Regions from separate parts of the Pantoea sp. C1E2 genome, predicted to be linked through region 2. Evidence: predicted binding sites of a transcription regulator. Region 2 holds the regulator's gene; each other region holds the start of a gene.
The links. Region 2 encodes Fur, which represses iron uptake genes when iron is present. Its sites were predicted from a motif close to ATAATAATGAGAACNACTATCAA; they were not measured.
Positions count from the first base shown of each region.

Region 1: the regulator Fur is predicted to act here: its motif matches at 7,887-7,909, upstream of ACXI0A_RS09280 (TonB-dependent siderophore receptor).
Region 3: the regulator Fur is predicted to act here: its motif matches at 4,655-4,677, upstream of ACXI0A_RS25570 (TonB-dependent siderophore receptor).

Region 1 covers NZ_JBSZHT010000002.1:1,894,507-1,905,373, forward strand. Annotated here, with positions in the region: gene ACXI0A_RS09235 (glycosyltransferase) at 1-167, shown strand, start outside; gene ACXI0A_RS09240 (acyl-CoA thioesterase) at 160-576, shown strand; gene ACXI0A_RS09245 (LolA-related protein) at 573-1,184, shown strand; gene ACXI0A_RS09250 (MMPL family transporter) at 1,150-3,471, shown strand; gene ACXI0A_RS09255 (DUF3261 domain-containing protein) at 3,468-4,043, shown strand; gene ACXI0A_RS09260 (beta-ketoacyl-ACP synthase) at 4,040-5,197, shown strand; gene ACXI0A_RS09265 (ApeP family dehydratase) at 5,190-5,663, shown strand; gene ACXI0A_RS09270 (3-ketoacyl-ACP reductase FabG2) at 5,660-6,391, shown strand; gene ACXI0A_RS09275 (beta-ketoacyl-ACP synthase) at 6,391-7,623, shown strand; gene ACXI0A_RS09280 (TonB-dependent siderophore receptor) at 7,934-10,132, shown strand; gene ACXI0A_RS09285 (hypothetical protein) at 10,265-10,408, shown strand; gene ACXI0A_RS09290 (hypothetical protein) at 10,448-10,621, shown strand; gene ACXI0A_RS09295 (glycoside hydrolase family protein) at 10,618-10,867, opposite strand, start outside.
Region 2 covers NZ_JBSZHT010000002.1:1,499,102-1,509,968, forward strand. Annotated here, with positions in the region: gene nagE (N-acetylglucosamine-specific PTS transporter subunit IIBC) at 1-952, shown strand, start outside; gene glnS (glutamine--tRNA ligase) at 1,104-2,771, shown strand; gene ACXI0A_RS07295 (hypothetical protein) at 3,007-3,402, shown strand; gene fur (ferric iron uptake transcriptional regulator) at 3,464-3,913, opposite strand; gene fldA (flavodoxin FldA) at 4,268-4,798, opposite strand; gene ybfE (LexA regulated protein) at 4,934-5,209, opposite strand; gene ybfF (esterase) at 5,378-6,142, opposite strand; gene seqA (replication initiation negative regulator SeqA) at 6,391-6,939, shown strand; gene pgm (phosphoglucomutase (alpha-D-glucose-1,6-bisphosphate-dependent)) at 6,965-8,605, shown strand; gene kdpE (two-component system response regulator KdpE) at 8,684-9,358, opposite strand; gene ACXI0A_RS07335 (YbfA family protein) at 9,604-9,804, shown strand; gene ACXI0A_RS07340 (DUF1722 domain-containing protein) at 9,959-10,867, shown strand, end outside.
Region 3 covers NZ_JBSZHT010000004.1:868,912-879,778, reverse strand. Annotated here, with positions in the region: gene ACXI0A_RS25575 (molybdopterin-dependent oxidoreductase) at 38-2,356, opposite strand; gene ACXI0A_RS25570 (TonB-dependent siderophore receptor) at 2,487-4,619, opposite strand; gene ACXI0A_RS25565 (LysR substrate-binding domain-containing protein) at 4,806-5,711, shown strand; gene ACXI0A_RS25560 (FUSC family protein) at 5,833-7,731, shown strand; gene ACXI0A_RS25555 (DUF1656 domain-containing protein) at 7,725-7,919, shown strand; gene ACXI0A_RS25550 (efflux RND transporter periplasmic adaptor subunit) at 7,912-8,832, shown strand; gene ACXI0A_RS25545 (hypothetical protein) at 8,851-9,237, shown strand; gene ACXI0A_RS25540 (3-hydroxybutyrate dehydrogenase) at 9,250-10,020, opposite strand; gene ACXI0A_RS25535 (GntP family permease) at 10,035-10,867, opposite strand, start outside.

The sequences.
Region 1 (10,867 bases), 400 kb from region 2:
TCGCCGATCCGATCCTGCTACCGCGCGCCCAACGACAGGCGGCGCTGCAGGCCACGGTGGATCGCTACGCCGAACGACTGCAACAGCATGCGCTGATGGCGCCGCTGGACTGGTTTAATTTTTACGATTTCTGGACATTACCAGAGGAGAAGAGCCGCGATGAGTGAACGTATCTGGCGCGCTGAGGTTGAATTAACCGTGTCGTTCCACGACTGCGACCCGATGGGCGTGGTATGGCACGGCAACTATTTCCGTTTTTTTGAAGTGGCGCGTGAAGCGCTGTTGCGCAGCATCAACTACAGCTACGGTGAGATGACCGCCAGCGGTTTTGTCTGGCCAGTGGTGGATACGCGCGTTAAATACCGCCAGCCGCTGCGCTGCGAAGAGGTGATCCGCGTCGAAGCCAGTATTACAGAATACGAGAACCGCCTGCGTATCGATTATGTGATCCGCAATGCCGCGGGCCAGATCACCACCAAAGCGCATACCTTGCAGGTGGCGGTGGATGCGGTGAGTCAGGAGATGAATTTCGTTTCGCCGGACATTTTGTTTGAGCGCCTGGGAGTTAAACCGTGATCAGACTAATTTGCTTACTGTTAACACTCATCTGTGCCAGCGCGCATGCCGTGACGCTGGAGCAGTTGCAGCAGCGTTTTGCCAGCCAGCCAGTGATCCGTGCCAATTTCGAGCAGGTGCGCACCATTTCTGGTATGTCGCAGCCGCTGGTGTCGCGCGGCCAGTTGTTGATCGCCCAACAGCAAGGTTTGTGGTGGCATCAGGCCACGCCGTTTGTCATGACCTTGATTCTCGATGATAAGCGTATGGTGCAGAGCATGAGTGGTCAGCCGCCGCAGGTGATCACCGCCGACAGCAATCCGCAGATGTTTCAGTTCAATCATCTGCTGCGCGCCTTGTTCCAGGCCGACGAAAAGGTGCTGCGCGAGAATTTCGAACTCGATTTCCGCGATCAAGGCAATGATCAATGGCAGTTGAGCCTGACACCGAAAGCGGCGCCGCTGAATAAAATCTTTAACCGCATTGATCTGCAGGGCGCGGCCTTCCTCAACCGCATTACGCTGGATGATAAGCAGGGCGATAAAACCGCCATCACCCTGAGTGATACCCGCACCGAGCCAAAACAACTGACTGATGAAGAGCGAGCGCGTTTTGCCCCAGCGCAGTGAGAAAACCGCTGCGCTGATGTGGCTGACGGTATGTCTGTTGCTGGCAGTGGCCCTTGCCATTCTGTTGCCGCGCAGCCAGCTAAATAGCAGCGTGCTGGCTTTACTGCCGCAACAAAATCTCGGGCAGGCGCCGGCAGAGATTCAGCAAGGCTTTATGCAGCGGCTGGATCGCCAACTGGTGTGGCTGGTGAGCGCCGATGATGCACATGGCGATGAAGTGGCAGAGTGGTGGCAAGCGCATCTGCAGGCGCTGCCGATGCTGAAACAGGTCAGCGGTGCGTTGGATGAGGATCAGATGCAGCGTTGGGGCACCTACGCTTTCCAGCATCGCAATGGCCTGATCGATCCGTTGACGCGAGCGCGTTTGCAAAACGGTGGCACAGCACAAGCCGACTGGATTCTGGCGCAGCTGTTCTCAGCGTTTGCTGGTGTCGGCAGTAAAGAGATCCAAAACGATCCGTTAATGCTGGTGCGTGGCGCGCAGCTGGCATTGCAGCAGAACGCCAGCAAAATGGTGCTGCATAACGGCTGGCTAACCGTGAATGATGCCCAACAGCGTCGCTGGTACTTCCTGCACGGTGAACTGGCCAGCAATGCCTTCAGTATTCAGCAGAGCCATCAGTTGGTGACCGCCCTCAACCAGCTTGAACAGCAGTTAAAAACGCGTTGGCCGGATGCGCAGCTGTTAACGCGCGGCACGGTGCTGTTCAGCGATGATGCCAGCCAGCGCGCACAGCATGATGTTGAAACGCTCGGCAGCGTGACGCTGGCAGGCTTGTTGCTGCTGGTGTGGCTGGTGTTCCGCTCGTTGCGGCCGCTGGCGCTGTGTGCGCTTTCGGTGGCGATAGGCGCGATGGCCGGCACGGTGCTGACCTTAATCTGTTTTGGTGAGCTGCATCTCACGACCCTGGTGATGAGCCTCAGCATTGTCGGCATCTCGGCCGATTACACCCTGTATTACCTGACCGAACGCATGGTGCACGGCGAGCAATCCACGCCGTGGCAAAGCCTGCATAAGGTGCGCGCCACCTTATTACTGGCACTGGGCACCACGGCGATTGCCTGGCTGCTGATGTTGCTGGCGCCATTCCCCGGTTTGCGCCAACTGGCGGTGTTCGCCGCCAGCGGGTTAAGTGCGTCTTGCCTGACGGTGATCTGTTTTTATCCATGGCTGGTGCGCGGCCTGCCAGTGCGACCGATTCCCGGCATGGTGTGGCTGGCGCGCTGGTTAGCGGCATGGCGTCGCAACAAACTGTTGAAAGTTGGATTGCCGCTGCTGGTGGCCGTTTATGCATTGAGCGGCATGATTCAGCTGCACGTCGATGACGATATTGCCCATCTGCAGAGCGCTCCGGCTAAATTGCTGGCACAGGATCGCCAACTGGCACAGTTGACGGGACAGCAAGCCGATCAAACCTGGTTTGTGGTGTGGGGCGATAATGAACAGCAGGCATTACAGCGTCTCAGCGCCCTGACGCCAAAGTTGCAACTGGCGCAGCAGCAAGGCTGGATGGCGGGTTATCGTATCTTGCCCCTTAATTCGCTGGACCAGCAACAGCAGGATCTTCAACTGCTGCAGCAGGCCGCGCCAAACATCCTGACGCGGTTAAAGCAGGCGGGCATCACTTTAGCCAATGCCGATCTGGCGGCGATGCCAGTTAATGCCGATGACTGGCTGGCGAGTCCGCTCAGCGAGGGCTGGCGTTTGCTGTGGCTGTCGCTGCCGGATGGACGTAGCAGCGTGCTGGTGCCGGTCAATGGCGTGAAAAACAGTGCGGCGTTACTGGACTTAGCAACGCAGCAGGCGGGCGTGAGCTGGGTCGATCGCAAAGCCAGCTACGATGAACTGTTCCGTTTCTGGCGCACGCTGCTGAGTGGCCTGTTGGGGCTGGCGCTGCTGCTGATCACCGTGAGTTACATCGTACGACTTGGTTTGCAGGCAGGTTTACGAAGCGCCTTGCCATCCTGGTTGTCGCTGGCAGCGGCGCTGGCGACGTTAGGCTGGATCGGCGCGAGCCTGAACTTATTCGCCTTACTGGCACTGATTCTGGTACTGGGTATCGGCATCAATTACACGCTGTTCTTCAGTAATCCACGCGGTACGCCGCTCACCTCAATGCTGGCGGTTACGCTGGCGATGATGACCACACTCCTGACGCTGGGCATGCTGGTGTTCAGCAGCACGGCGGCAATCAGTGGTTTTGGCACAGTATTATGCAGCGGAATCTTTTGTGCATTCTTGCTGGCTCCACTGGCACTGGCCCCTGGAAAAAGGAAGCAACGATGAAAACAGGTGCTTTGTTATTAATGCTGAGCCTGCTATTGAGCGGTTGTGCAAAGCATGACAGCCCATCCGAACGACCCACCGCGTGGCTGAAACCGGGCGTGCGCGTGACTTTGCCTGCGCCGGGCATCTCACCCGCGTTTCAGCAGCAGCAACTGCTGACCGGCCACGCCAAAGGCAAAACCCAGTCACTGCTGGTGCTGCTGAGCGCCGATTCACAGCAAGTTAGCCTGGCGGGTTTGTCCTCGCTGGGCATTCGCTTGTTCCGCGTGACCTATGATAAAAACGGTATTCATACTCAGCAGATGATGGCGCTGCCTGAAATGCCGCCAGCCAGCCAGGTGCTGGCGGATGTGATGCTGAGCCACTGGCCGCTCAGTGCATGGCAGCCGCAGTTGCCGCCGGGCTGGCAGCTGGTCGACGAGGGCGATCGTCGTGAGTTGCGCGATCCAGCCGGTAAAGTGGTGACGCTGATTCGCTATCTGCAACGGGGAACCGTGCGTGAACCGATCAGCATTGACCAGCGCGCCTTCGGTTATCAAATTCAAATCCAGCATCTGGACGCATCTTCATGATCTACATTTCGGCGTTTGGCATGGTGAATGCGCTCGGCAACTCGCTAGAGCAGATTGCCGCGCAGCTGACGTCAGGCCAGGCTCCTGGTATGCAGCCGCGCGAAGGCTGGTTGCAGCAAAGTAAAACCTGCTGGCTGGGCGAGGTGCCGGGCGAACTGCCGCCAGTGCCCGCCGCCCTTGCCGCGCATGACACTCGCAATAATCAGCTGCTGTTGGCGGCACTGGCGCAGATCCGCCCGGCTGTCGATGACGCGATTGCCCGCTTTGGCCGTGAACGTGTCGCGGTTGTGCTGGGCACCAGCACCTCGGGCGTGGACGAGGGCGATCGTCAGGTCGACGGTGGCTTGCCGGGTTACGATTACTGCATGCAGGAGTTGGGCGACCCGTCGCGTTTTCTGGCGCACTACCTTGAGCTGGATGGCCCTGCGTACACCATTTCCACCGCCTGTTCCTCCAGCGCTCGCGCGTTGATCAGCGGACAGCGCCTGATTGAGGCTGGTCTGGTGGATGTGGCGCTGGTGGGTGGCGCGGATTCGCTGAGCCGCATGCCAATTAACGGCTTTGCCAGCCTGGATTCGTTATCCGAGCGCCAGTGTGCGCCGTTCAGCGCAGAGCGTGACGGTATCTCGATTGGCGAGGCAGGGGCGCTGCTGTTGCTGACGCGTGAACCACAGCCGCTGGCGTTGCTTGGCGCGGGTGAATCTTCGGATGCCTGGCATATGTCGGCTCCGCATCCTGAAGGCATTGGCGCTGAGCAGGCGATGAAGATGGCGCTAAAGCAGGCCGAATTAGAGCCGCAGGATATTGGCTACATTAATCTGCACGGCACCGCGACGCCGCTCAACGATCAGGTCGAATCAGGCGTGATTCATCGCCTGTTTGGCGATAGCGTGCCGTGCAGCTCAACCAAACATCTGACCGGCCACACGCTCGGCGCGGCAGGTGCGACCGAGGCGGCGCTGGCAGCGCTTATCGTGCAACAAAATCTGGCGTTACCGGCGCAGGATTTTAGCGCTACCACATTGGATAGCACGCTGCCCGCCTGTGGGCTGCTGACCTCGCCACAGCCGCTGGCGCGTCCGATCATTGCTTCAAACTCTTTTGCTTTTGGCGGGAATAACACCTGCCTGATTGTAGGAAAGCCTCATGACTGATTTTCTGCCGGTGGGCGATTATCTGCCACACCGTGCACCGATGCTGCTGCTGGATCGCGTGATTCAGGTCAGCGACGAGCGCGTAGTGTGTGAAGTGACGATCAACCACCATGGCGCACTCGCTCCGTTTCTCAATGCACAGGGCGAACTGCCCGCGTGGTTTGGCGTCGAGATCATGGCGCAGACCGTCGGCGTTTGGTCTGGGTTTCATGCCCGCCAGCGCGGCGATCGGGATATCCGGCCCGGTATGTTATTAGGCGGGCGCGGCTATCGTGCCACAGCCGCCACCTTTGCCGCAGACATCACGCTGCGGGTGGAGATGCATCTGTTAATGCGTGACGACAAGCTCGGCAGCTTCGAAGGCGAGATCCGCAGCCAGGACAGGGTCCTTGCCAGCGGTCGGCTGAATACCTATCAGCCGGATGAACAGGAACTTAATCAATTACAACAAGGGATGCAGCCATGACACGCAGCGTATTAGTGACCGGCGCCAGTAAAGGGATTGGCCGCGCCATCGCGCTTCGTCTGGCGCAGGACGGTTTCAACGTGGTGGTGCATTACCACCGTGATGCGGCGGGCGCACAACAGACGCTGGCGGACATCAGTGGCGCGGGTGGCATGGGGCGCATCCTGCAGTTTGACGTGGCCGAACGTGAGGTCACGCGCAATGCGATTGAAAATGACATCGCGGAGCACGGCGCCTATTACGGCGTGGTGAACAATGCCGGTATTACCCGTGACGGTGCATTTCCGGCCCTGACCGAGGACGAGTGGGACAGCGTGATCCACACTAACCTCGACAGCTTCTACAATGTGATTCATCCCTGTGTGATGCCGATGATTGGTCTGCGCAAAGGCGGCCGTATCATCACCTTATCCTCGGTGTCCGGTATCATGGGCAACCGTGGCCAGGTCAACTACAGCGCGGCAAAAGCCGGGATTATCGGTGCCACCAAAGCGCTGGCCATCGAGTTAGCGAAACGCAAAATCACGGTGAACTGCATAGCACCGGGCTTAATCGATACAGGTATGACGGATCTGGAGCCGATGGTGATCGACGAAGCGTTGAAGATCATTCCTATGAAGCGCATGGGAGCGGCTGAGGAAGTCGCCGGACTCGCCAGCTATCTGATGTCGGATATTGCGGGCTACGTGACACGTCAGGTGATTTCAATCAATGGAGGTATGCTGTGATGCAGCGGGTCGTGGTAACCGGAATGGGAGGCGTCACCGCCTTTGGCGAAAACTGGCCAGCGGTGGCTGCGCGCATCAAACAGGGGCAAAATGCGGTGCGTAAAATGCCGGAATGGCAGATTTACGACGGCTTGCATACCTTGCTCGGTGCCCCGGTCGATAACTTCGAACTGCCCGCGCACTATACGCGCAAACGCATTCGTTCGATGGGTCGTGTGTCGTTAATGGCGACGCGCGCCACCGAGCTGGCGCTGGAACAGGCGGGCTTGATCGATCATCCGGTGTTGACCAGCGGTGAAACCGGCATTGCCTATGGTTCATCCACCGGCAGTACTGGCCCGGTCAGCGAATTCGCCACCATGCTGACGGAAAAGCACACCAATAACATCACCGGCACCACCTATGTGCAGATGATGCCGCACACCACAGCGGTGAACGCCGGGCTGTTCTTTGGCCTGCGTGGCCGGGTGATCCCCACCTCCAGCGCCTGTACTTCGGGCAGTCAGGCAATTGGCTATGCGTGGGAAGCGATCCGCCATGGTTATCAAACTGTGATGGTGGCAGGCGGTGCGGAGGAGTTGTGTCCTTCTGAAGCGGCAGTGTTTGATACGCTGTTTGCCACCAGCCAACGCAACGATGCACCGCATTCATCACCTTCACCGTTTGACCAACAGCGCGATGGGTTGGTTATTGGCGAAGGCGCGGGAACATTAATCCTCGAATCGCTGGAGCATGCCCAGGCACGCGGCGCGACCATTTACGCCGAGCTGGTGGGTTTCCACACCAACTGCGATGCGGCGCATATTACCCAGCCGCAGCGTGAAACCATGCAGATTTGCATCGAACGCGCACTGAAAATGGCGGGCGTCACGCCGGAACAGATTGGTTATATCAACGCCCATGGAACGGCGACCGATCGCGGCGATATCGCAGAGAGTCAGGCCACGGCAGCGATATTTGGCAATAACACGCCCATTTCATCGCTGAAAAGCTACTTTGGCCACACGCTCGGTGCCTGCGGCGCGTTGGAAGCCTGGATGAGCATTGAGATGATGCGAGAAGGGTGGTTTGCGCCCACACTGAATCTGACGCAGCCCGCAGCAGAGTGCGGCGATCTGGACTATATCATCGGCGAATCACGCCCGATCGATACCGATTATATTCAATCTAACAACTTTGCCTTCGGGGGTATCAACACCTCGCTGGTGTTTAAACGCTGGCGCGACGCCTGAATCCCCCAACAGTCAATGGTTTCAATAAGTGAAGCCGCGACGCCCAAATTCCCCGACTACCAGCGGTTTCAATCAACGAAGCCGCTGCACTCTCATTTTCTCCGGCCTTAAATCCCCACACTTCCTCAGCGAAATTACAGTGGTAAGTACAATTAGCGCCCGGTGTTTTCGCTTTCTTAACAAATAAGCGCTCCAGACCACGCTTAGTTGAGAAAGTTCAGCGATTTTGCTTGCTTTCGGATTAGCACTCCGCATAATCGCAAACCGTAATAAAAATGATTATCAATATATTTCGTATCAGGGGATATCCATGCGTACTTCGCCTTTCAATCCCGGACTGAAACCGACGCTGCTTGCTGTTCTGGTCAGTGCCGGTTGTTTGCCAGTGATGGCTGCTACCACCAACACCACAACGTCTTCAACCGCGGCCAAAAACGAGCAGCAGACGCTGACCGTGACCGCGACGCCACAAGCTGATTTTAAATCCGGCGGCAACGATTTAGTCCCTGCGTTCCTTGACGGGCAAATCGCCCACGGCGGCCGCCTCGGCATGCTGGGTGAGCAGAATGCCATGGACGTGCCGTTTAACGTCATCGGCTTCACCTCGAAGATGATTCAGGACCAGCAGGCAAAAACCATCGCTGACGTTGTGCGTAATGACGCAGGCGTTCAGAATGTTAAAGGCTACGGTAACTTTGCCGAGGCTTATCGCATCCGTGGCTTCGAGCTGGATGGCGATGATATGACATACGGTGGCCTGGCAGGCGTGGTGCCGCGTCAGGTGATGGACGCTTCCCTGATTGATCGTGTCGAAATTTTCAAAGGCGCTAACAGCCTGGTCAACGGCGCGGCGTCATCTGGCGTTGGTGGCATGATCAACCTTGAGCCGAAGCACGCGGAAGATACGCCGATCACCCGCGTTGGCGTGGATTACACCTCTTCTTCTCAGGTCGGCGGAACGCTGGATGTAGGTCGTCGTTTCGGTGATAACAACCAGTTTGGCGTACGTTTCAATGCAGTCCATCGCGAAGGTGAGACTGGCGTCGATGGCGAAAAGAAACGCACCACGGCAGCATCATTGGGCCTGGATTATCGTGGCGATCGTCTGCGCACCTCACTGGACGTGGGCTATCAGAAAAAGACCTATCATGATGCGCTGCAGGGCGTGAAATTCGGCGACTTCATTCCAGAAGTTCCCTCCAATTCGCATAACTACAGCCAGAAATGGGTGTATAGCGATATGGAATCCGAATTCGGAATGGCGAAAGCGGAATACGATATCACCGATAGCTGGACGGCCTATGCCGGACTGGGTGCACAGCACGCCCATGAAACCGGTAACTATGGTTCGCCAACGGTTACCGACACCAATGGTGATGGCACTATCAGCAGCTTCTACTCCAACCGCATTCAGGACAACATGAGCGGTATGGTGGGTCTGCGCGGTGATTTCCACACCGGTTTCGTCAGTCATAAAGTCAATGTGGGCTATTCAGCATTAACCACTAATGCCAAAAACGCCTACAACATGTCGCTGGTCGGCACGCCGTTCAACATTTACAACAGCGGCGATGTCGCAGAGCCGGCAGCAACCTTCGCCGGTGGTAAATTCTCAGATCCGCTGACGACAGCTCGCACACGTACGCAAGGTTATCTGCTGAGTGACACGTTAGGCGTGTTTGACGATACGCTGCTGTTCACCGTGGGTGCGCGCCATCAGAAAGTGGTAGTGCGTAATTATGCTTACGGCACTGGCGCGGAAGATGTTGCGTCTCGCTATACCAACGATCGCTGGATGCCAACGTATGGCGTGGTTTATAAACCATGGAAAGAAGTTTCCTTCTACGCGAACCATACTGAAGCCTTGCAGCCAGGCAGCGTGGCACCTAACACCGCGACCAACTACGGCAGCGTGACCGGTGTTGCCCACTCTAAGCAAAACGAAATCGGTGTCAAAACCGACTTTGGCCGCGTGGGTGGATCGTTAGGTCTGTTTGAAATTAAGAAACCATCAGGCCTGTTAAACAGCGATGGTGCTTATGTGATGGATGGCGAGCAGCGTCACCGTGGGCTGGAAGCCAATGTCTTTGGTGAGCCGGTTCTGGGTCTGCGTCTGAATGCCAGTGCAACCTGGATCGATCCAGTGATGACCAAAACCTCCGGCGGCACCTATGATGACAAACAGGCGATTGGTGTGCCTCGTTACAATTATGTGCTGGGTGCAGAGTATGACATCAAACCGATTGATGGTCTGACCGCCACCGCGATGTTGAATCATACGGGCTCGCAGTACGCTAACTCCGCGAATACCTTGAAGCTGGATAGCTACACCACGCTGGACTTGGGTGTGCGTTACCGCATGAAGGTCAGCCAGAACGATCTGGTCTGGCGCGTGGGTGTGGATAACGTGACCAATGAGAAGTACTGGGCCAACGTTGATGGCACCGGCACCTATCTGGCGCAGGGCGATCCTCGCACCTTGAAAGTCTCCATGAGCTACGATTTCTAATCCGCGCTTAACAGGGACGCCATCGCGTCCCTGTTGTCATTTTATACTGAAATAATTCTGTACCTTGCCACGCATTCCATTACACTCAGTGCGGCAATCCCGCGCATAAAAGTCCTTTGTTATTGAGTCAACATGAGTTCACCCGCGCCACCTGACGATCACGATGAGCCTTTACGACAATCTCTGGATGATGCGCACTTCGCTATTGTGGTACTTGCAGTGACCTCTGTTACCCTTATAATCTTCGTCCTGATGGTGACGTTATGGATGAGCTAAGGTCAGCAACAGTTCATGGAAGCCTGCAAGGAGATGTCGATGGAAGCCCGAGATGACAAACTGATCGCCATAATTGGCCTGCTCTCCGCCTGTTTAATCGGCGTGGTGTTCCTGTTCACCATGACATGGCTGACCGATGTGCGCCATCCCGTCGATCCCGCGCTTGATGTTCAAACCTGTCCGCCAAAAGTTCATCCGACACAACACTCTTAACTCTGCTTTTCCCGGTTATGCCATTTAATTTGCTGACTGCGCAGCTCTAACGCCAGCGCTTCATGCAGCGTACGATTGCCATTGGGATCGCCCAGGCCAAAAAGCGCGCCGGGTGAACGCCGATCGTCTGCCCAGGCCGGATATTCCACCACCGGATAGAGCGAAATCCCTTCCAGCGCCACCCCTTCGTCTAATGCCAATATGGCTTCTTCCGTGACATGCCGTAACCAGGATGCGCGAGCGTCA
Region 2 (10,867 bases):
GATGTTGATCCCACAAGGCCTGGTGTTCTTCGCCATCTACTATGTGGTGTTCCGTTTCACTATTCAGAAATTCAATCTGATGACGCCGGGTCGTGAATTGTCTGCAGGCGATGAAACTGACGGCTACGACGTCAACGTCGACCATAGCGGTAACGGTGAAAGCCAGACAGAATCACTGGCACGTCGTTACATTGCAGCCATCGGCGGTTCAGACAACCTGACCAACATCGATGCCTGTATTACCCGTCTGCGTCTGAACGTCAAAGACTCTGCTCAGGTGAATGAAGGCGTGGCGAAACGTTTAGGCGCATCCGGTGTGATTCGACTGAACAAGCAAAGCGTACAGGTGATTGTCGGTACGCAGGCTGAAAGTATCGCCACCGCGATGAAAACGGTATTGAGCAAAGGCCCGGTTGCGGCGGCTTCCGCTCCTGCAGCCGCTGCTGCACCTGTCGCGGCAAAACCACAAGCCGTGCTGAACACCGAAAAAGCAGTCATCGCTACGCTGGTGGCACCGGTGACCGGTGAGATCGTCTCACTGGATGCCGTGCCGGATGAAGCCTTCGCCAGCAAAGCCGTGGGTGATGGCCTGGCAATCAAGCCAACCGACAAAACGGTGGTGGCACCAATTGCCGGTACCGTGGTGAAAATCTTCAACACCAACCATGCGTTCTGTCTGGAAGCGGCCAACGGCGTCGAGATCGTGGTGCACATGGGTCTGGACACGGTCGCGCTGGAAGGTAAAGGTTTCACACGTCTGGTGGAAGAGGGTGCAACCGTCACCGCCGGTCAACCGATTCTGGAGATGGATCTGGACTTCCTCAACGCCAACGCGCGCTCAATGATTAGCCCGGTGGTCGTCAGCAACAGCGATGATTTCGCCGGACTGAATCTGCTGGCAAGCGGTTCGGTGGTTGCAGGTGTGACACCGCTGTATGAAGTGAAAAACTAAGTCCTTGTGATTTAGTCAGAAGGCAGGAAGCAATTCCTGCCTTTTTTGTTTTAAAACGACCAACAAACGGTTGTTTCCCTCCTGCGCTTTGTGGATCATACTCCGTTACTTCGTGGTACAAATCACCCGCTATTGTTTTGAGGATTTTGAGATGAGTGAGGCTGAAGCCCGCCCAACGAACTTTATTCGTCAGATCATCGACGAAGACTTGGCGAGCGGTAAGCACAGCAGTGTGCATACCCGTTTCCCGCCTGAGCCCAATGGTTACCTGCATATTGGCCATGCGAAATCTATCTGCCTGAACTTTGGTATCGCCCAAGATTATCAAGGACAGTGCAACCTGCGTTTTGACGACACTAACCCGGTGAAAGAAGACCTGGAGTTCGTTGAATCCATCAAGCGTGACGTGCAATGGCTGGGCTTTGAGTGGAGCGGCAACATTCGTTACTCCTCAGACTACTTCGACCAACTGTTTAATTACGCCGTTGAGCTGATCAATAAAGGTCTGGCTTACGTTGATGAGTTGTCGGCGGAAGAGATCCGTGAATATCGCGGCACTCTGACTGCGCCTGGCAAAAACAGCCCGTACCGCGATCGCAGCGTGGAAGAGAACTTAGCGCTGTTCCAGAAAATGCGTGATGGCGGTTTTGAAGAAGGTAAAGCCTGTCTGCGTGCCAAAATCGACATGGCATCCAGCTTCATCGTGATGCGTGATCCGGTGCTGTACCGCATTAAGTTTGCCGATCACCATCAGACCGGTAACAAGTGGTGCATCTACCCGATGTACGACTTTACACATTGCATTTCGGATGCGATCGAAGGCATTACGCACTCACTGTGTACGCTGGAGTTCCAGGACAACCGTCGTCTGTACGACTGGGTGCTGGATAATATCACCATTCCTCAGCATCCGCGTCAGTACGAATTCTCGCGTCTGAATCTGGAATACGCGGTGATGTCGAAGCGTAAGCTGACGCAGCTGGTCACCGAGAAAGTGGTGGAAGGCTGGGACGATCCGCGCATGCTGACCGTTTCCGGTCTGCGTCGTCGTGGTTACAGCGCGGCTTCCATTCGTGAGTTCTGCCGCCGTATCGGCGTGACCAAGCAGGACAACATCGTTGAGATGGCGTCGCTGGAATCCTGTATTCGTGACGATCTCAATGAAAACGCCCCGCGTGCGATGGCCGTGCTTGATCCGCTGAAAGTGGTGATCGAAAACCTGCCAGCCGGTCATGAAGAAACGCTGACCATGCCTAATCATCCGAATAAACCGGAGATGGGCACGCGTGAAGTACCTTTCAGCCGCGAAGTGTGGATTGATCGTGCTGACTTCCGTGAAGAAGCCAACAAGCAGTACAAGCGCCTGGTGCTGGGTAAAGAAGTGCGTCTGCGTAATGCTTACGTGATTCGCGCGGAGCGCATAGCGAAAGATGAAGAGGGTAATATCACCTGCATCTACGCCACCTGTGATGTGGACACGCTGAGTAAAGATCCGGCAGACGGCCGCAAAGTGAAAGGGGTTATCCATTGGGTTTCTGCCATTCACGCGCTGCCTGCGGAGTTCCGTCTTTACGATCGCCTGTTCAGCGTGCCAAATCCGGCCGCGGCTGAGGATTTCCTGACCACCATCAACCCAAATTCGCTGGAAATCAAACAGGGCTTCGTCGAGTCTGGTCTGCGAGATGCAGCGGTAACGGCTGCGTATCAATTTGAACGCGAAGGCTACTTCTGTGCCGATAGCGTTTATTCGCAGCCCGGTAAGCCGGTGTTTAACCGTACGGTGGGGCTACGCGATACCTTCGCGAAAATTGGCGAGTAATGTCATTCGTCGATAGCACAATATGATCATGAAAGGGCGAGCAATCGCCCTTTTTTATTGCCTGTAATCCGCCCTGGGCAATCAATTATGCTGAAGGCGGTAAAGTGTGCTTATTGTCTCATTTTGCGACAATTCTGACTTTAGCAAAATTAACCCATTTGCGAGTGTGAAAAATTGTATTTCAGGTAGGCTATGCGCTCTCAACAGAGCTCTGCGGGTTATCAAAGGAAAAAAAATGACAAGTCTCGCCCTGGAAGCTAAGCATAGCGTGGTGGTATTACATCAGCTTATTGAACGTGTTTTTAACCAGGCAGAAGGCAGTGATGACAGCATGGAACTGCTTTTGTCATACTTTCACCCGGATTTCAAAATGGTCACCCCGCTGGGTAAGCAGCTGGATCTGAATGAGACAGAAGTGCTGTTTCGCAAACTGCACGGTCAGCGGGAAGGAATGCGCATTGCCACCAGCGAGCATGTCATCATTTCGCAACAGAGTGATGAAGTGACGATTCAATATCGTGAGTTACAAATGTTGAACGGCACCAATCAAACGCGCATTTCTCTGGCTGTACTGGATTGCAGCACTACCATTCCCCGCTGGCGTTATCTGCACGAAACCTTTATCGCTTGATAACAGGCATAAAAAAACCGGTGACAAGCACCGGTTTTTTTATATTGCATAGCACACTCAATTACTTATCGTGGAGCGTATCGTCTTCGCGGCAGTCTCCCAGTGCACAGTGACCGTACAAGTACAGGCTGTGGTTGCTGAGTTTGATGCCATGGCGAGTAGCAATCTCACGCTGACGCGTTTCGATTGATTCATCGCTAAATTCGATCACTTTGCCACAATCCAGGCAGATCAAGTGGTCATGATGATGTTGCTGAGTCAGTTCGAATACGGATTTTCCGCCTTCGAAGTTATGACGGGTGACGATACCCGCGTCATCAAATTGGTTAAGAACGCGATATACCGTTGCCAGGCCAATCTCTTCGCCCATATCGATCAGGCGCTTATACAAATCTTCCGCACTGACGTGATGGGACTCGGGGCCAGGTCCCTGAAGCACTTCCAAAATTTTCAATCTTGGCAGAGTGACTTTCAGGCCAGCCTTCTTCAATGCGGAGTTGTTGTCAGTCATTCGGATATTGTCCTGTTACTTTGCATGTCACTTACGGCGCAGGGGCCTTGAATGTTTAGGTCACGCGTATTCTCATTTGCGTCTCATTATAGAACTCAAGCAGTGAAATGAAAACCAGGGTGTCGCGCAAATCAACAAAATTCGTAAGGATAAATATCGCTACGTTAGCGCGTAACAGTGTGGTTTGGATTTCCATTTCACTCAGCCTCAGTCAACAATCAGAGGAATAAGCGGATGACCATTGCGGGTATTCTACAGATTTGCGGGGAAAAGTTAAAAAACCCTGACTATTATTTTTATAGGAAATTCCTTTGCCCCAATGTGAGCCAGCGCTCACATTGGGGCGGCGAGGCATCAGGCTTCGATGATCTCTTTTAACTGCAGTTCATCAAAAATCTGCTTCACCCAGGCGTCAACACGTTCATTGGTCAGCTCAGGTTGACGATCTTCGTCAATCGCCAGGCCGAGGAAGTGTTTGTCGTCTGCCAGACCTTTTGAGGCTTCAAAGTGATAGCCCTCGGTAGGCCAGTGTCCGACAATCACCGCGCCGTTTGGCTCAATGATGTCGCGAATCGTGCCCATCGCATCACAGAAGTACTCTGCATAATCTTCCTGGTCGCCACAGCCAAACAGTGCCACCAGTTTGCCGTTGAAGTCGATCTCTTCCAGAGTAGGGAAGAAGTCATCCCAGTCACACTGTGCTTCGCCGTAATACCAGGTAGGAATGCCCAGCAGCAGGATGTCGAACGCTGCGAGATCTTCTTTGGTGCTCTTAGCAATGTCATGCACTTCGGCGACATCTTTACCCAGTTGTTTCTGGATCATTTTTGCAATGTTTTCAGTGTTGCCGGTATCGCTGCCGAAGAAAATGCCTACGATTGCCATGGGTTAAGTAACCTCTTAAAGCCTGATTGTGAGAGTAAGTCAATTGACTGCACATGTTAGCGAATGATAGCAGACCGTTGAAAAGGGCGGAACGAGTAAAGCCTGAACTTTGTGTTCCTGCGTGCGGTCAGCGCGCTAAGACAGTTTGAGTTGTGCCAGCAGCATTTGTTCAATCAATTCGCTGCGGCTGATGTTTTGTTGCTCGGCCAGCGTATTCAAGGCGTCAACCGCCTCGCTGGACATTTTCAGCTCGACACGACGCAGCCCCCGCACTTTATCGCGCTTGAGCTGGTTACGTTTGTTGATACGCAACTGTTCGTCACGTGTCAGCAGGCTGGTTTTAGGGCGACCGGGACGCCGCTCGTCTGCAAAAAGATCAAGCGTGGTACGGTCTGTCTGTTCTTTTGCCATGATTTGTGAAACTGAGTGGGCGCGAACGGCGGAAAGGCGCTGCGCGATTTATACATTATCGGCCCGACCGCGGTGAAAAAATCATCCGCGGCAAATTTTTAGCGCGACATCATACTTCAGCGCACTCTGTGACGCCAACCCTAAACCGTAAACGGCAAGCTTTTGCTTTTACAGGTTAAAAAAGCGGCGAACTGCGCGCAATACTGCATCAGGTTTTTCAGCGTGCACCCAATGACCGGCACCGCTGATGACGTGCGCATGCGCCTGCGGGAACTGGCGCAACAGTGCATCGCGGTGCTGATTGTCGAGGTAAGGGGAGTCGCCACCGCGAATAAACAATGCGGGATGTGGCCAGACCGGAACCTCTTCCCAGCCAGAAATGGTGGTGTAGTGGTCCCACAGCACCGGCACATTAAAGCGCCATTCGCCGTCCACGAAAGACTTGAGAATAAACTGAATCACCCCCTCTTCAGCGACATGTTGACGCATCACTTCCGCCGCTTCACTGCGACGCGCCACGCCTGCAGCAGTGACCGCACGAATGCCGGCAAAGATCTCATCGTGACGACGAGTTTGATAATCCACGGGGGCGATATCAATCAGCACCATCTTCTCGATACGTTCCGGTGCCACCGCACTCAGTGCCATGGCGATCTTACCGCCCATCGAGTGGCCTATCACGCCGGCACGTTCTATCTGATGTGCATCCAGCGTCTCCACGATATCTTGTGCCATAGCATGATAATTCATCACCTCACTGCGCTCAGATAAACCATGGTTGCGCACGTCCACTTGCAACGTGGGGCGAGCATCTCGTACGCCGCGCGCCAACACGCCAAGGTTATCCAGGCTGCCAAAAAGGCCATGAATTAACAGAATAGGGGGAGCTTCAGGGGTAGATTGTTCAGTTTGCAGACGGGCGTTCAAAATCATGGCTAAAGTTCTTACGGTTGTGACCTTGGCTTAGGGTATCATGGATTCACCTGTCCAGGAGCCAGCCGGCCAGGCATTAGGGCATATTCCGACTTTTGCCCTGAAACGACGCCAGCGCTATCGGCTGCCACGGATTTAACTTTATAATCCTTATGTTAGAGCCCGCTCACGTTTTGCACTGCTCGATTTTGCTAAGGCCGTTGCAATAATGCGTGGTTCTGTCATTTGCCAGAATTGTACGGAATAAGATGAAAACGATTGAAGTTGACGAAGAACTCTACCGTTATATTGCCAGCCACACGCAACACATTGGTGAAAGCGCATCGGATATTTTGCGCCGCATGCTGAAGTTTACCGCGGGCCAGAGTGCACCTGTGGCACCTGTGGCACCTGTCGCTACGACGGCTGCTAAAGAAGCACAGCCAGCGCGTAACGAAGCGCGTCCTCAGGATCGCGTACGTGCCGTGCGTGAACTGCTGCTTTCCGATGAGTATGCCGAGCAGAATAAGGCGGTTAATCGCTTTATGCTGGTACTGTCAACGCTCTATCGTCTTGATCCAGCTGCATTTGCTGAAGCCACTGCCTCGTTGCAGGGCCGCACTCGTGTTTACTTCGCGGGTGACGAGCACACGCTGCTGCAAAATGGCACCCATACTAAGCCGAAGCACGTTCCCGGCACGCCGTACTGGGTGATCACCAATACCAATACAGGCCGCAAATGCAGCATGGTGGAACACATCATGCTGGCTATGCAGTTCCCACAGGAACTGACAGAGAAAGTTCGCGGCACCATTTAAACTGAAGCGTCAGGGAGAAGCGCCAATGGCCAATCACCCCCGTGCCGGGCAGCCTGCCCAGCAGAGCGATTTGATTAACGTTGCACAATTAACCTCGCAGTATTATGTCCTGAAGCCCGATGCGGCGAACCCGGACCATGCGGTGAAATTTGGCACTTCTGGCCACCGCGGCAGCGCGGGACGTCAAAGCTTCAATGAAGTGCACATTCTGGCGATTGCGCAAGCCATCGCAGAAGAGCGCAAAAAGAATGGCATCACCGGTCCGTGCTACGTGGGTAAAGATACTCACGCATTGTCTGAGCCGGCGATCTTGTCAGTACTGGAAGTGCTGGCAGCGAACGGTGTGGATGTGATCGTGCAGCAGGATAATGGCTACACGCCAACGCCAGCGATCTCCAATGCCATTCTGGAACACAACAAACGTGGTGGTGCGCAGGCGGATGGCATCGTTATCACGCCTTCGCATAACCCGCCAGAAGACGGTGGCATCAAGTACAACCCACCAAACGGTGGCCCGGCTGATACCAACGTCACCAAAGTGGTGGAAGACCGCGCCAACCAGCTGATCAAAGGCGAGTTGAACGACGTGAAACGTCTGCCGCTTGATCAGGCCTGGGCGAGCGGCCATATCGTTGAGCAGGATCTGATTCAACCGTATGTGGAAGGTCTGGCTGAAGTCATCGACTTCCCGGCAATCCAGAAAGCGGGCCTGAAAATCGGCGTTGATCCGCTAGGTGGTTCCGGTATCGCTTACTGGCAGCGCATCGCTGAGCATTACAAGCTGGATCTGACCATCGTTAATGATGCTGTCGATCAGACTTTCCGCTTCATGCATCTGGATAAAGATGGCGTGGTGCGTATGGACTGTTCTTCTGAGTGTGCGATGGCCGGTCTGCTGGCGTACAAAGATAAGTTCGATCTGGCGTTCGGTAACGATCCGGATTACGACCGTCACGGCATCGTCACGCCTGCTGGCCTGATGAACCCGAACCATTATCTGGCCGTTGCCATCAATTACCTGTTCCAGCATCGCCCGCAGTGGGGCAAAGATGTGGCCGTGGGTAAAACGCTGGTCTCCAGCGCGATGATTGACCGCGTAGTGAATGATATCGGCCGCAAGCTGGTTGAAGTTCCAGTTGGCTTCAAATGGTTCGTTGATGGCCTGTTTGACGGCAGCTTCGGTTTTGGCGGCGAAGAGAGCGCGGGTGCTTCCTTCCTGCGCTTCGATGGCTCAGCCTGGTCAACCGATAAAGACGGTATCATCCTGTGTCTGTTGGCAGCGGAAATCACCGCCGTTACCGGCAAGAATCCGCAGCAGCACTATGACGAACTGGCTGAACGCTTTGGTGCGCCAAGCTATAACCGTCTGCAGGCGCCGGCGACCTCTGCGCAAAAAGCTGCACTGTCTAAGCTGTCACCAGAAATGGTGAGTGCTGACACACTGGCGGGCGATCCGATTACTGCACGTCTGACCGCGGCACCAGGCAACGGCGCGTCAATCGGCGGTCTGAAAGTGATGACGGAGAACGGCTGGTTTGCTGCACGTCCGTCAGGCACCGAAGACGCCTACAAAATCTATTGTGAAAGCTTCCTCGGCGCTGAGCATCGCCAGCAGATCGAGAAAGAAGCGGTAGAGATTGTCAGCGAAGTGCTGAAAAACGCGTAATTAAACGTTGAGGCGCGCTATGTGCGCCTTTTCACGCGGTTTCATAGAACGACCCACGTAACAACATGGGTCGTTTTTTTATGGCATAAACCGATAGCCGATACCGGTTTCGGTCAGCAGATGGCTCGGCTGCGTGGGATTGGTTTCCAGCTTCTGGCGCAGATGTCCCATATAAATGCGCAGATAGTGGCTGTGCTCCACCGCATTCGGCCCCCAGACCTGATTGAGTAACTGACGCTGCGTCAGCACTTTTCCGGCATTGTTCAGCAACAAACTCAGCAGGCGAAACTCGGTGGGCGTCAGATGAATTTCCTGTTCGTTACGCAGCACGCGGCGCGCGGCCAGATCGACACTCACTTCACCAAATTTCACTATCGGTTCAGGCTGGTTGCTTTGATGGCGACGCAACGCCACGCGCACGCGGGCCAGCAGCTCGCCAATGCCAAACGGCTTGGTCAGATAGTCATCAGCACCGGCATCCAGTGCATCGATTTTGTCCTGCTCATCACTGCGCGCAGACAGCACAATCACTGGCATGCTGCTCCACTGACGCACTTCACGAATAAAGTCGTTGCCGTCACCATCGGGCAGTCCAAGGTCGAGGATCACCAAATCCGGCTTTCGCGTAGCCGCTTCAATCAGCCCGCGCTGTAATTGCTCCGCTTCCACAATTTTCAGACCTTCGCTTTCCAGCGCCAGGCGCACGAAACGGCGAATTTCTTTTTCATCTTCAACAATCAAGATGGTCGTCACGCTGACTCCTGCCACAGGTAAAGTTAACACGGCACTTTATCAAGAATCGGACACCGCGTCCGTCATGATGTTTGTAACCTCGTAATATCTCGCTGTTTACAATTATGTAACTTACTTTCAGGCAATGCCGAAAAGCACAAAAAAAGACCAAGATTAGTGGTCGGATGAGTAGTAAAATTACACAACTAAGCGTAATATCTGAGACAGATCACATTTCAACGCAAAATTTACCCCAGGAGGCAATCATGTATCAGGCATATCCACTTTATAAAATCGTGTTGCGCCGTGTGCTGGCGGTATTGGTTGGCATACTTGCCTTGCCCGTCATGTTGTTCCGCCAGGATCGTGCTCGTTTCTACAGTTATCTGCACCGCATCTGGTGTAAGACCAGCACCAAGCCAGTCTGGCTGGCGCAGACAGAAGCGATAGGCAGCATTCACTGGTAAGCGCTCTCTCGACTCTCTAAGAACCCGGCAGCTTCAATGAAGCGCCGGGTTTTTTTATTCTAAACTTTATCGGTATTCCCCCGGTTACCCGCTGTTATCCCTCGCCGTTTCAGCTACACTTAAACCTCTACAAGATTTTGGAGGTTGTACAAGTATGAGCGAAAAAATTCCGGTTGGTATTAGTGCTTGCCTGCTCGGGGATAAGGTCCGTTTTGACGGTGGCCACAAGCGTTTCGCTTTTGCAACCGAAGAACTGACACCCTTTATCCGCTTTGAACCAGTGTGTCCGGAAATGGCAATTGGCTTGCCCACGCCGCGTCCTGCACTGCGTCTGGTCAAGGAGTCAGATGATCAAATTCACCTTTGCTTCAGTAAAGATGGCGGGCAAGAGGTAACGGATGAGATGGAGGGTTGGTCGGCCAATCGCGTGAAATCATTGCATCATCTTTGTGGCTACATTCTCTGCGCAAAATCACCGAGCTGTGGCCTGGAGCGCGTGCGCGTCTATCAGCCCGATACCAATGACAATCGCAAAGCGGGCACCGGCGTTTTCACTGCCTTTCTGCAAAAGGAGATGCCATGGCTGCCGCTGGAAGAGGATGGGCGTCTGCATGACGACGCTATTCGCGAAAACTTCATCAGTCGCGTTTACGCATTACATGAATTTAATGAAATGTGGCGCAGCGGTTTAACCCGCCACAAGCTGATCGCCTTCCACAGTCGATACAAGTTGCTGCTGCTGTCGCATGCGCAGGATGAGTATCGTGAAATGGGGCGATTTGTGGCCGCGATGGAGCAGTGGGATTCGCTGGATGATTACGCCTATGAATACCGGATTCGCCTGATGCATTTGATGTCACATCAGGCTTCGCGTCGTAATCACACCAATGTGCTGATGCATGTGCAGGGCTACTTCCGACCACAATTGTCATCCCCGCAGCGTCAGGAACTGGCGCAGTTAATCGATCGTTATCGCACTGGCGTCCAGCCGCTGTTAGTACCTATCACCATGCTGAAACACTACATGGCGGAGTACCCGCATCCGTGGCTGGCGCAGCAACGT
Region 3 (10,867 bases), on a different contig from region 2:
AATACGTGCGACGCCTGGATGGGGAGCCGCGTACTGATTACATCCCTTGCTCACTAACAAAATTCGGCGGATCAAATGCCGTGATTTCCGGCAACGGACCCTGCCAGAGCGCAATCTCTACCCAGCAACTTTGCGCACTGCATCCCTGCCCTAAACGTGAACTGCCGCGATCCTCGGTGAGCACATTAGGGTTGCCATGTTTATCGAGAGAATTGGGTGAACTGGCATCGATAGGGTCGTACCAGGCACCGGTGGACATCTGCACTACGCCCGGACGAATCTCGTCACTCAAATGCACGCCAGCCAAAATCTCACCGCGCTGATTAAACACTTTAACCACTGCACCTTCAGTAATGCCGCGCTTGGCTGCATCCTGAGGATGTAGCCATAACGGTTCACGGCCTTGTACTTTGCTGCTACGGCTCAAACTGCCGTGGTCATACTGACTGTGAAGACGAGTGCGCGGCTGGCTGGATACCAAGTGCAGCGGCCAGCGGCTGGCGGTTTCCTGCTGCGCAGCGGCTTCGGGTTCATACCAGAAAGGATGGCCGGGACACTCTTCGTAACCAAAGTTGGCCACCGTTTGCGAGAACAGCTCAATCTTGCCTGATGGCGTGTTCAATGGCGCGGCCTCAGGATTATCACGGAAATCCTTCAGGAAGATATGAGGCGCATCGGGTCGATCGTATTCGATCATCCCCTGCTGCCAGAAGTCGTCAAAAGTCGGCAGTTCAATGCCGTCAGCCTCGGCACGCGGTCGTGAAATCTCGTAGATGTGACGTATCCACTCTTCCGCGCTGCGCCCTTCGCTGAAGCTATCGCCAAAGCCCATCTTCTCTGCCAGCGCGAGGAAGATGGCATAGTCGTCCCGCGCTTCTCCTTGCGCGGCAATGTGCTGGCGCATGGCAATCATGTAACCATCATTGCTAGAGCTACCGATATCGTTGCGCTCCAGCGAGGTCGTCACCGGGAACACGATATCGGCAAACTTGGCCTGCGCCGTCCAGTACTGCTCGTGCACCACCACGGTATCGGGCTGGCGCCAGGCTTCTATTAAACGATTGATATCCTGATGATGATGGAACGCATTACCGCCGGCCCAATACACCACGCGAATATCAGGATAGGTGCAATTGTCACCGTCGAATTGATACTTTCCGCCCGGATTGAGCAGCATATCGGAGAGACGCGCCACCGGGATTTTTTCATCGATGGCATTTTTACCAGCCGGGAAGCGTGGCCCAGAAAACGTCCGGCGAGTGGCGCCCGCGAGGTTGGTGCTGGCATAGGCAAATCCTAACCCACCGCCTGGCGTGCCCACCTGACCAATCAGTGCCGCCAGCGCAACGGTGGCCCAAAAGGTCTGCTCGCCCTGGAACGCACGCTGAAGCGACCAGGCGATATTGATCATGGTACGTTTAGCGACCATAGTCCGCGCCAGATCTCGAATGGTTTCGGCTTCCACGCCGGTGATATCCGCCGCCCATTCGGGCGTTTTGACGACACCATCTTTCTCGCCCTGCAGATAATCACGATACTGCTCGAAGCCCACGGTATGGGTCGCGACAAAGTGAGCGTCATACAGGGATTCAGCAACCAGTACCTGACTGAGCGCCAATAACAACGCGGTATCGCTACCGGGTTTCAGTGACAACCAGCGGTGATTAGTGACGCCAGAGAGATCGTTTTTTACCGGGCTGACATTGATAAACTCGGTTCCATTTTTCTGCATTTCAGCCAGCCAATGCTGCAGCGCATGATCATTGGCTGCCCCGCCGTTGACCTGCGAATTTCGCAGTGGCAAACCACCCAATGCGATGAAGAGTTCGCAGTGTTCTGCCAGTGAAGACCAGTGCGTGTGCTGCTTCTGCATCACATCCAGCTCACCAATGATATGCGGTAACAAACGCTCAGCCGCCGCCAGGCTGTAAGTGTTGGTGCTGTCGGTATAGCCACCTAGCTGATTAAAAAATCGATGCAACTGACTTTGCGCGTGGTGAAAACGCCCGGCGCTCGACCAGCCATACGATCCCGCATAAAACGCCTGATTGCCGTGCGTCTGTTTCACGCGCGTCAGCTCATCCGCCACCAGCGCGATGGCTGTTTCCCAGCTCACTTCCACAAAAGGTTCTTTGCCACGTCCCTGACGCGCATCGCGTCCGTGTTGCAGGTAACCGAGACGTACGGCAGGACGGCGGATGCGGCTCGGGCCATCCACCCCACCCACCAGTGACTGACCGATTTTGGACGGATTGCGATCCCATTCAACCGGCTCAATCGCGGTTAACGCGCCGTCAGTAGTGGAAACGCGATAAGTGCCCCAGTGCATTACGGCAAGGTTGTGATGTGTGGTCATGAAGTGATTACGTCGCAGGCTTATTGTGGTTTTGATGGCTTAAATTACCACAATGTAAAATGCGCAGTAATCATCTCCATGAGCCAAATACTGATTAATGCTTAGCTTTCCCTAGCATTTACCTTGCCCACTAAAAACGATAATTCACCGTCAGCGTGACATTGCGTGGTTCGCCATACAGCACCTGATTGTAGAAGCCGTTCATCACCGTATAGCGTTGATCAAACAGATTATTAATGTTTACCGCCACATCCGCCTGCGGCGTCAGCGAATAGCGTGCCATCAGAGCCGCCAGCGCATAGGATTTTTGCGTTGCGCGCGTGCTGCCTGAAGGGCTGGTGGCGGACAGCCAGCTGCTGCTTTGCCAGTTGACGCCAGCGCCGACGGTCACAGGATAAAAACGCCCCGGTAGCTGCCAGGTGCTGAACAATCGCGCCGTGGTGCGCGGCAACTGCGGGTTCAGGCGCGAGCCATCGCTTTCTGACGCCGCATAATTTGCCAGCCCGAGCGACATATTCCAGCCGGGTAATATCTCGCCCTGCACATCAACCTCAATCCCTTTGGAGGTGGTGCCGTTGACCGCTTTATAGGCCTGACTGCCGTCTGGCAGCAGCGCGCCGCTATCGAGCGTGGCAACGTTGTCGAGATGCGTATCGAACAGCGACAACGAAGCATTTAAACTTCCGTCAAGATAACGCCCTTTTATACCAACTTCACGATTGTTACCGCGCGTAGGTTTCAACACGTGGTTGTCACTGTCGCGATAGGTTTGGGGATTAAAGATGGTGGTATAGCTGGTGTAGAGGGAATAGGTCGGATTGAGTGCGTAAACCACGCCAACATAAGGTGTGATCGCCCCTTTCTTCTCATCATTAAAATCCGTGCTGCCGTCGCTCTGGTTAATTTTGTATTGGCTGACGCGCGCACCGACAATCAGTTTCACCGGATCGGTCAATGAGAATCGGAGCGCACTGTATAGCCCGCGCTGAGTGATTTCGGTGTGCGTGCGGGTCCAGTTAGCCTGGCTAAAGTCCGGCTCCGGGTAATCACCGTTCCACTGATACAAACTGCCCATAGCAGCGGAAGGATAGACAAAGCCGCTGCTGTTCTCGTCGGTAACACGTTTTGAAGCCATCATCCCTATCACCACTTCATGCTGACGTCCCAGCAAGGAAAAAGGGCCGCTGGCTTGCATGTCCAGACTGTTCTGTCGCGAGGTAGCGTTGCTGGCCAACGCAATGGGAATCACCCCTTCACCACTGCTGCGATCGGGATAACCCAGGCTGGAGAACAGCTTTGCATCCGAGTGGGTGCGTTGCTGCGTCAGGTTAGTTTTGAGCGACCAGCCGTTTTCGAAATGCTGATCCAGGCTGGCAAAGGCGGTGCGCAAGGTGTTATTCCAGTGGCTCCAGTCGGCTGCCGAATTGACCGAGCGCGACCACTTGGTTTCTAATCCATCACTATACCAACGCGGTACACCGCCCCAGGTGGTGCCAGTGGGTTTGATGATCTGCGCGTCGTAACCCACGCTCAGCGTGGTGTTATCGGTGAGATCGGCCTCAATCACTGCATATAAGGCCTGCTTTTTTTGCTGATAGCGATCCAGCCAGCTGTGGCGATCCTGATAACTGCCCACCACGCGCGCGCGGACCCGACCATCGTCCGTGAGCGGTGTAGAGACATCCATCATGCCACGATAGTTATCCCATGAACCGGCGCTGACGGAGGCCTGCGCCTGGAAACTATCGCTGGGTCGCTTACGTACCAAATTAACCGATGCGCCTGGGTTGCCGGCTCCGGTTAACAGTCCCGTCGCGCCCCGCACCACTTCAATGCGATCGTAAAACGCGGTATCAAGAAAACTGGCACCGTCGACAAAACTGGTGGGCACGCCGTCAAACTGGAAACTGTCGATGCTGAATCCGCGCGAGAAGAAATCAACGCGCTCACTGTCGAGCGTTCGTGAAGTGATGCCGGTGGTGGCCTCCAGCGCAGATTGCACGCTGGTGAGTTGTTGGTCGTCCATACGTTGCCGGGTCAGCACTGTCACCGATTGCGGCGTCTCTTGCGGTGACAACGAAAGTCCTGTCGCCGCGCGCGTTTCGCCGGTGGTATAGGAGAGCGTGTCTTCGGTGGTGATGCCCAGTGAACCGCTGCCCTCTACCAGCAACGTATTATCATCAGCCATTGCCAGCGCCGAACTGGCCAGCAGCATAGCCGCGAGCGGTGCTTTATGCGGTAAATCCCAAAGTTGTTTCATCATTTTCCCGATTGGTGGCTCATTACAATGGTCCATACATTCAAACGAGAATCATTTTCATTTGTGACTGAGGGCGGGTAAATGCCGTGACAAGCACTTGATAAGTGCAGCAAACGCACGCTTTTAATCGGATTGTTAACCCGCTGGCGTTCGCGTTAGGATGCGCCTTTCCCCTTTCGTGAGGCTGCGATGAAATACCCGGATCTTAATCTGCTTCTGGCGCTGGATATCTTGCTGGAGGAAGGTAGCGTGGCTGCCGCAGCGCGACGAATGAATCTCAGTGCTCCGGCGATGAGTCGCACGCTGGGGCGTATCCGTGACACTCTGGGCGATCCTGTTTTTGTGCAGGCGGGACGAAAACTGGTGCCGACGCCACGTGCGCTGGCGCTGCGAGAACAGGTGCGCAGCGCGGTAGAGCAGGCCACGCAGGTGCTAACGCCAGGCGAACATGTGCAGTTGCAGGAGATCACGCGTCGATTTAACGTGCGCGCCAACGATACCTTTGTCGGGTTGTATTCTGGTCGATTGCTGGAGGCGATGGCGCAGGAAATGCCGCGCGCCGTGCTGTATTTCTCTCCGGAAGAGGATGATGTGGATGTGGAGACGTTGCGCAGCGGGCGTATCGATTTGTTCATCAGCGCTGCCCGCCAGCTGGGGCCCGAAATTCGCGTTCAGCCGCTGTTCACCACCCGTTTTGTTGGCATGGCCCGTGAAGATCACCCTATCTTTGCGCAGGACATCACGCCGGAGCAATTGACGCGCTGGGGGCACATCAGCATTTCCCGCCGCGGCAAAGCCAATGGCCCTATCGATCGTGCGCTGGGAGAGCTGGCGCTGCAACGACATGTGTCACTGATCGTCGCGACGCCATACAGCGCAATGTTTGCGCTACAGGACACCGACCTGTTGCTGCCACTGCCTGAACATCTGGCGCGCAGCGCATTGACGAGCGGGTTGCGCGTCCGGCTGTTTGAACTGCCGGTGCCACTGGAAACCGTGCTGCTGACGCAAGCCTGGCATCCGCGCTTTCAGCAAGATGCTGCCCACCGCTGGCTACGCCAAACCATTCGACACCTCTGCAGCGAGGATGATTGACCACGCGGCTACGCATCTTTAATGCGTGCGCCAAACGCACGCATCAATTCTAAAAACCTCACTTTTCTGCATCATTCCCCTTCTTTACAGTGACGCCTCACTCACCAATGAAGGGAAGCCGATGAATAGCGCCCTGTTTTTTCCTGCCCCTAAAGTCCTTGCGCTGCTCAGGCATTGTGATCTCACGACGCCTCGCGCCACTTACGTGCTGCGCGCCTTGCTGGCGGCCAACCTGGCGCTGGTGCTGGCCTATTGGCTGGAGTTAGACATGCCCTATTCGGCTGCAAGCACCGTGTTACTGGTGCTGAACCCGGTACAGGGTGCCGTGTTGGGCAAGGGAAAATGGCGTCTGATTGGCACGCTAGTCGGGATGGTGGCGGCGCTGGTGATCATGGCACTGTTTGCGCAACAGCCCTGGCTGTTCGCCCTTGCCGATAGCCTGTGGCTGGGGATGTGTGTGATGGCAATGAGCGTGTTACGTCACTTTCGTGCCTCCGGTGCGGCGGTGGCAGGCTACACCATTGGACTGGCCACGCTCGGCGCGATGCAATATCCCGATCTGGCGTTTGAACACGCCGTTGGGCGCGCCTCAACGGTAGCGGTAGGCGTGATGGTGCTCGGGCTGGTCAGCGCGCTGTTTAGCCGCCGTAGCCTGAGCGTAAAGGTCGAAGCACTGCTGTGGCACCTGACTCAACGCACGGCAGCGTTACTCACCCTGCCCGACCGCGATCACGCACAGCGCCAGCTGCTGGCCGAACTGTATGGCGTGGATGACCTGCTGGCCGCCGCCCGTCAGGAATCGGTGACGCTGGCGCAGCAGGCCCCTGCCATTCGTCAGGCAATGGATTTGCTGCTGGTGATCGCCACCACCGCATCGACTGGCGACTATCCGCACTGGCAGAAAGTCGCTGAGGCACTGAGCCAGGGTCACGCGGGAAACGCTGAAGCGCAGTTACACCTGCGTTTTGCACTCCACAATGGCTCGATCCCCTCACAGGAAGCAGCGCAAATCGGCAACCTGCTGCAGGTACTATCCAACCTTTCCCGCCTGCATCAAACACCGTCACGCCCATCCCCGCCGGCCATGGCTTTTCATCGTGACTGGTCAGGCGCACGACGTAACGGCCTGCGGGCAGCGTTAGCGCTGCTGGCGGCTTCCGCGCTGTGGATCGGCAGCGGCTGGCCCGCAGGAGATATTATGCTGTTAATCATGGCCCCTTACTTTGCCCTGCTCTCCACCTCGCCTCACCCCGTGGCGGGCGCGCGTAAATTCATGCTGGGCACGCTGTTTGCGCTGCCGCTGTCATTTATCTGTACCTTTATGCTGCTGCCGCTGATCAACGGTTTACCCCTGTTATTGCTGGTACTCAGCCTGTTTTGGTTGCCCGGTATTTACGCCACCAGCATGCCGCAGCACATGCTGAGCGGGCTGGCGTATTTGGTGGGATTCAACACCCTGACGGCGGCCGCCAATCCGATGGTTTACGATGCCACGCAGTTCCTCAACTGGTCGCTGGCCTGGTTGATAGGTTGCGCCCTTACGCTGCTGGCCTTCCAGCTAATGCCGCGCAACCCGGATCGTCATGCTGCACGCCTACAGGCACAGATTCGTACCAGCCTGCTGGCGCTCTTCGCCGGAAAACAGGTGTCTGCACCGCGCTGGATCCAGTATCAGCAGCATCGCGTGGCGCAACTGGCCGGTTTATTGCGTGCGCGGCCGGAGGTGCAAAAGCAAGCCATTGAGCAAGGGCTGTTAGCGCTGAATCTCGGACGCGAATGGTTTTCGCTGGCGGACAGCGTTGTGCCACTGGAGCAGCAGCCGTTTATAAAACTCACCCGACAGCGCATTGCCCAGCGCCTTCAGCAGCCATCACTGGCGGCGAAGCATGCTGCTCGTGCCGCACGTCAGTTGGCAACACATCCATCCCCTGATAGCGCAAATCTCGCCGCACGCTTAAGGGCGATCGCCACTCTGCTGCGCAGTGATGCGGAATACCTATCCGGGAGCAAACCATGCTGAGTGAAGTCGCGATTGCGGGCATCTACCTGCCACCATTTTTTATCTATCTCTGTGCCACCTTCCCACTTTTCATTGGCGTGCGCTTTTGTCTGTTGCGCTGTGGCGTATTGCGCTGGGTCTGGCATCCCGCGTTAGTTGAATTTTCCCTTTCCTTCATCTTGCTGGCGGTACTGATTCTCTATGTCTGATCTCTCTTTTAGCTGGAAAGCGTCTTTAAAAGCGTTGTTCACGTTGGCGATGGTCGCCGTCGCGATCATTTTGGCCACGCTGCTGTGGCGCGCCTATGTGCTGGCACCCTGGACGCGCGATGGCCGGGTGAGTGCGCAAGTGATCCGCATCGCCCCGGAAGTGTCGGGCACGGTGAGTGCAGTCGCAGTAGCAGACAATCAATGGGTCGCTAAAGGGACGGTATTATTCCGTGTCGATCCAGCGCGATTCGATCTGGCCGTGGCCGACGCGCAAGCCCAGCTGAATGAGGCCAACGCCACGCTGCAGCAAAAGCGCGAGGAAGAAAAGCACCGTCAGCAAATGGGTTCGCTGATGGCAGCGGAAGATATGCAACGCGCGCGTGAGGCATCGTTGGTGGCGCAGGCACAGCAGCAACAGGCCGCTACCGCACTCGCACTGGCCCGACTCAATCTACAACGCGCCACGCTGCGTGCCCCCGTGGATGGCTACGTCACCCATTTGCGTTTACAGCCGGGTGATTATGTGGAAGCCGGCACGCCGGATATTGCGCTGGTGGATGCCCATAGCTTTTGGGTGACGGGTTATTTCGAAGAGACCAAATTATCGGCGATGCGAATTGGCGATCGCGTCAATATCCGTCTGATGGGGCAGCAGGCACTCTTGCATGGCCATATCGCCAGCTTTGGCCGGGGCATCAGTGACAGCAACCAGTTATCGGACAATCAAGGCTTGCCCAGTGTGGAGGCAACATTCAGCTGGATCCGCCTGGCACAACGCATTCCCGTGCGCATTGAATTCGACGCACTCCCTTCTGATCAATTACTTACCGCTGGCATGAGCTGCAGCATTGCGGTGGCAGACAGCAGCACGCCACAAGGCCGTTTAACCTCGCTGCTGACACGCTGGCTCTAACCGAAACAAGGAGAAGTTATGCAACAAAACACCGAGACTTTTACCGTGCTCAATGTGAACCGCTTTCCCATGGTGATCCTGAACCAGCAGGCCGTTAGTGATGGCTATGCCGATCAATGGGCGCAGGAAATGAAACAGTTAATGGAACAGGGCGAGCCTTTTGTGATGGTTTACGACCATATGCGCGTTGACGAAAGCGATGCCGATCGCGAGCGACGTAGCCGCTGGCTGATTCAGCATCGCAAAAACCTCAGTCAAATCTGCCGCGGCATGATCAGTATTGAATCCGATGCGCAACGCTGTGAACAACTGGTGAAAATGCGCAAACTGTTTGGCATTCAGCATCAGGTCGTGAGTTCAGAGCCTTATGCATTGGCGCTGATCCAACAGTGGCTGGCGAAGTAACAGCACTACGTATTACTGCGCCAGCCAGCCGCCATCCATATTCCAGGCCGCACCGCGTACCTGCGCACCGCCTTCACTGCAGAGAAACAGCACCAATGCACCTAACTGCTCTGGCGTAACAAACGCCTGAGCAGGTTGTTTCTCAGACAATAACGCCAGGCGCGCGGTTTCGGCATCCTCGCCGGCCGCAATGCGTTTATCGATCTGCTGTTGCACCAGCGGCGTCAGCACCCAGCCCGGACAGATGGCGTTGCAGGTGATCGGTGATTGAGCGTTCTCCAGCGCGATCACTTTTGTCAGCCCCACCACCCCATGCTTCGCGGCGACATAGGCGGCTTTCTCTTTCGATGCTACCAGGCCATGCACGGAAGCGATATTAATGATGCGCCCCCAGTGACGTGCCTGCATGCCGGGCAAGGCGGCGCGACTGGTGTGGAACACCGAAGAGAGATTGATGGCAATAATCGCATCCCATTTATCCACTGGAAATGACTCCACCGGCGCGGTGTACTGAATACCGGCGTTGTTCACCAGAATATCTACCGCACCATAGTTCGCTTCCGCCCACTCAATCATCGCAGCGATTTGTTGCGGATCGGACATATCTGCCGCGTGATAATCCACTGTTGCCCCGGTGGCCGCGATAACTGCTTTCGCGTGTTCCACTTCACCGAAACCATTCAGAATCACCGTGGCGCCCGCCAGTGCCAGTTGCTCAGCGATACCTAATCCGATCCCGCTGGTGGATCCGGTTACCAGTGCCACTTTTCCCACTAATTGCATCGATTCATCCTCCTTCAGACAATGCCGGTGAGGTAAAACACCCCAATCACAAACAGCACGGCCAGGCTTTTGATAATGGTGATGGCGAAGATGCCACCATACGCTTCTTTATGCGTTAACCCTGTGATCGCCAGCAAGGTGATCACCGCGCCGTTGTGTGGCAGTGTGTCCATCCCGCCGCTGGCCATTGCCGCCACGCGGTGCAGCACTTCCATTGGAATACCCGTGGCCTGCGCCGCCTGCACGAAGTGTTCTGCCATCGCCGCCAGCGCAATACTCATCCCGCCCGATGCCGAACCGGTGATCCCCGCCAGCACGGTAATGCTGATTGCTTCATTGAGCAGCGGATTGGGGATCGCCTGCAGCACGCCAGACAACACCACAAAGCCCGGCAACGCGGCGATCACCGCTCCAAAACCGTATTCGGATGCAGTATTCATCGCCGCCAGTAAGGCACCGGCCACCGCTGTGCGGCTGCCTTCTGCCAGACGACCGCGAATGTTGCGCCAGCCAAAGATCAGCACCACCAGAATGCCGCTAAGCAACGCAGCCTGTACCGCCCAAATCGCGGTGGTTTTCTTAATATCGGTGAGGATCGGCGTGGGATTTCCCGGCAGTGTGACGCTGCTCTGTGCGCCGTACCACGACGGGATCCACCAGGTGAAGCAGAGATTGAGTACTCCGACCAGAATCAGCGGCAGAATGGCGATCAGCGGATGCGGCAAACGGATATCTTCCGCCGTTTCTGGCTCATTCTTCAGGTCTTTGCCATAAGGTTCCTGGTTGGCCTGTGCCCGACGACGTTGACGATCCAGCCACAGTAAGCCCACCACAATAATAAACAGCG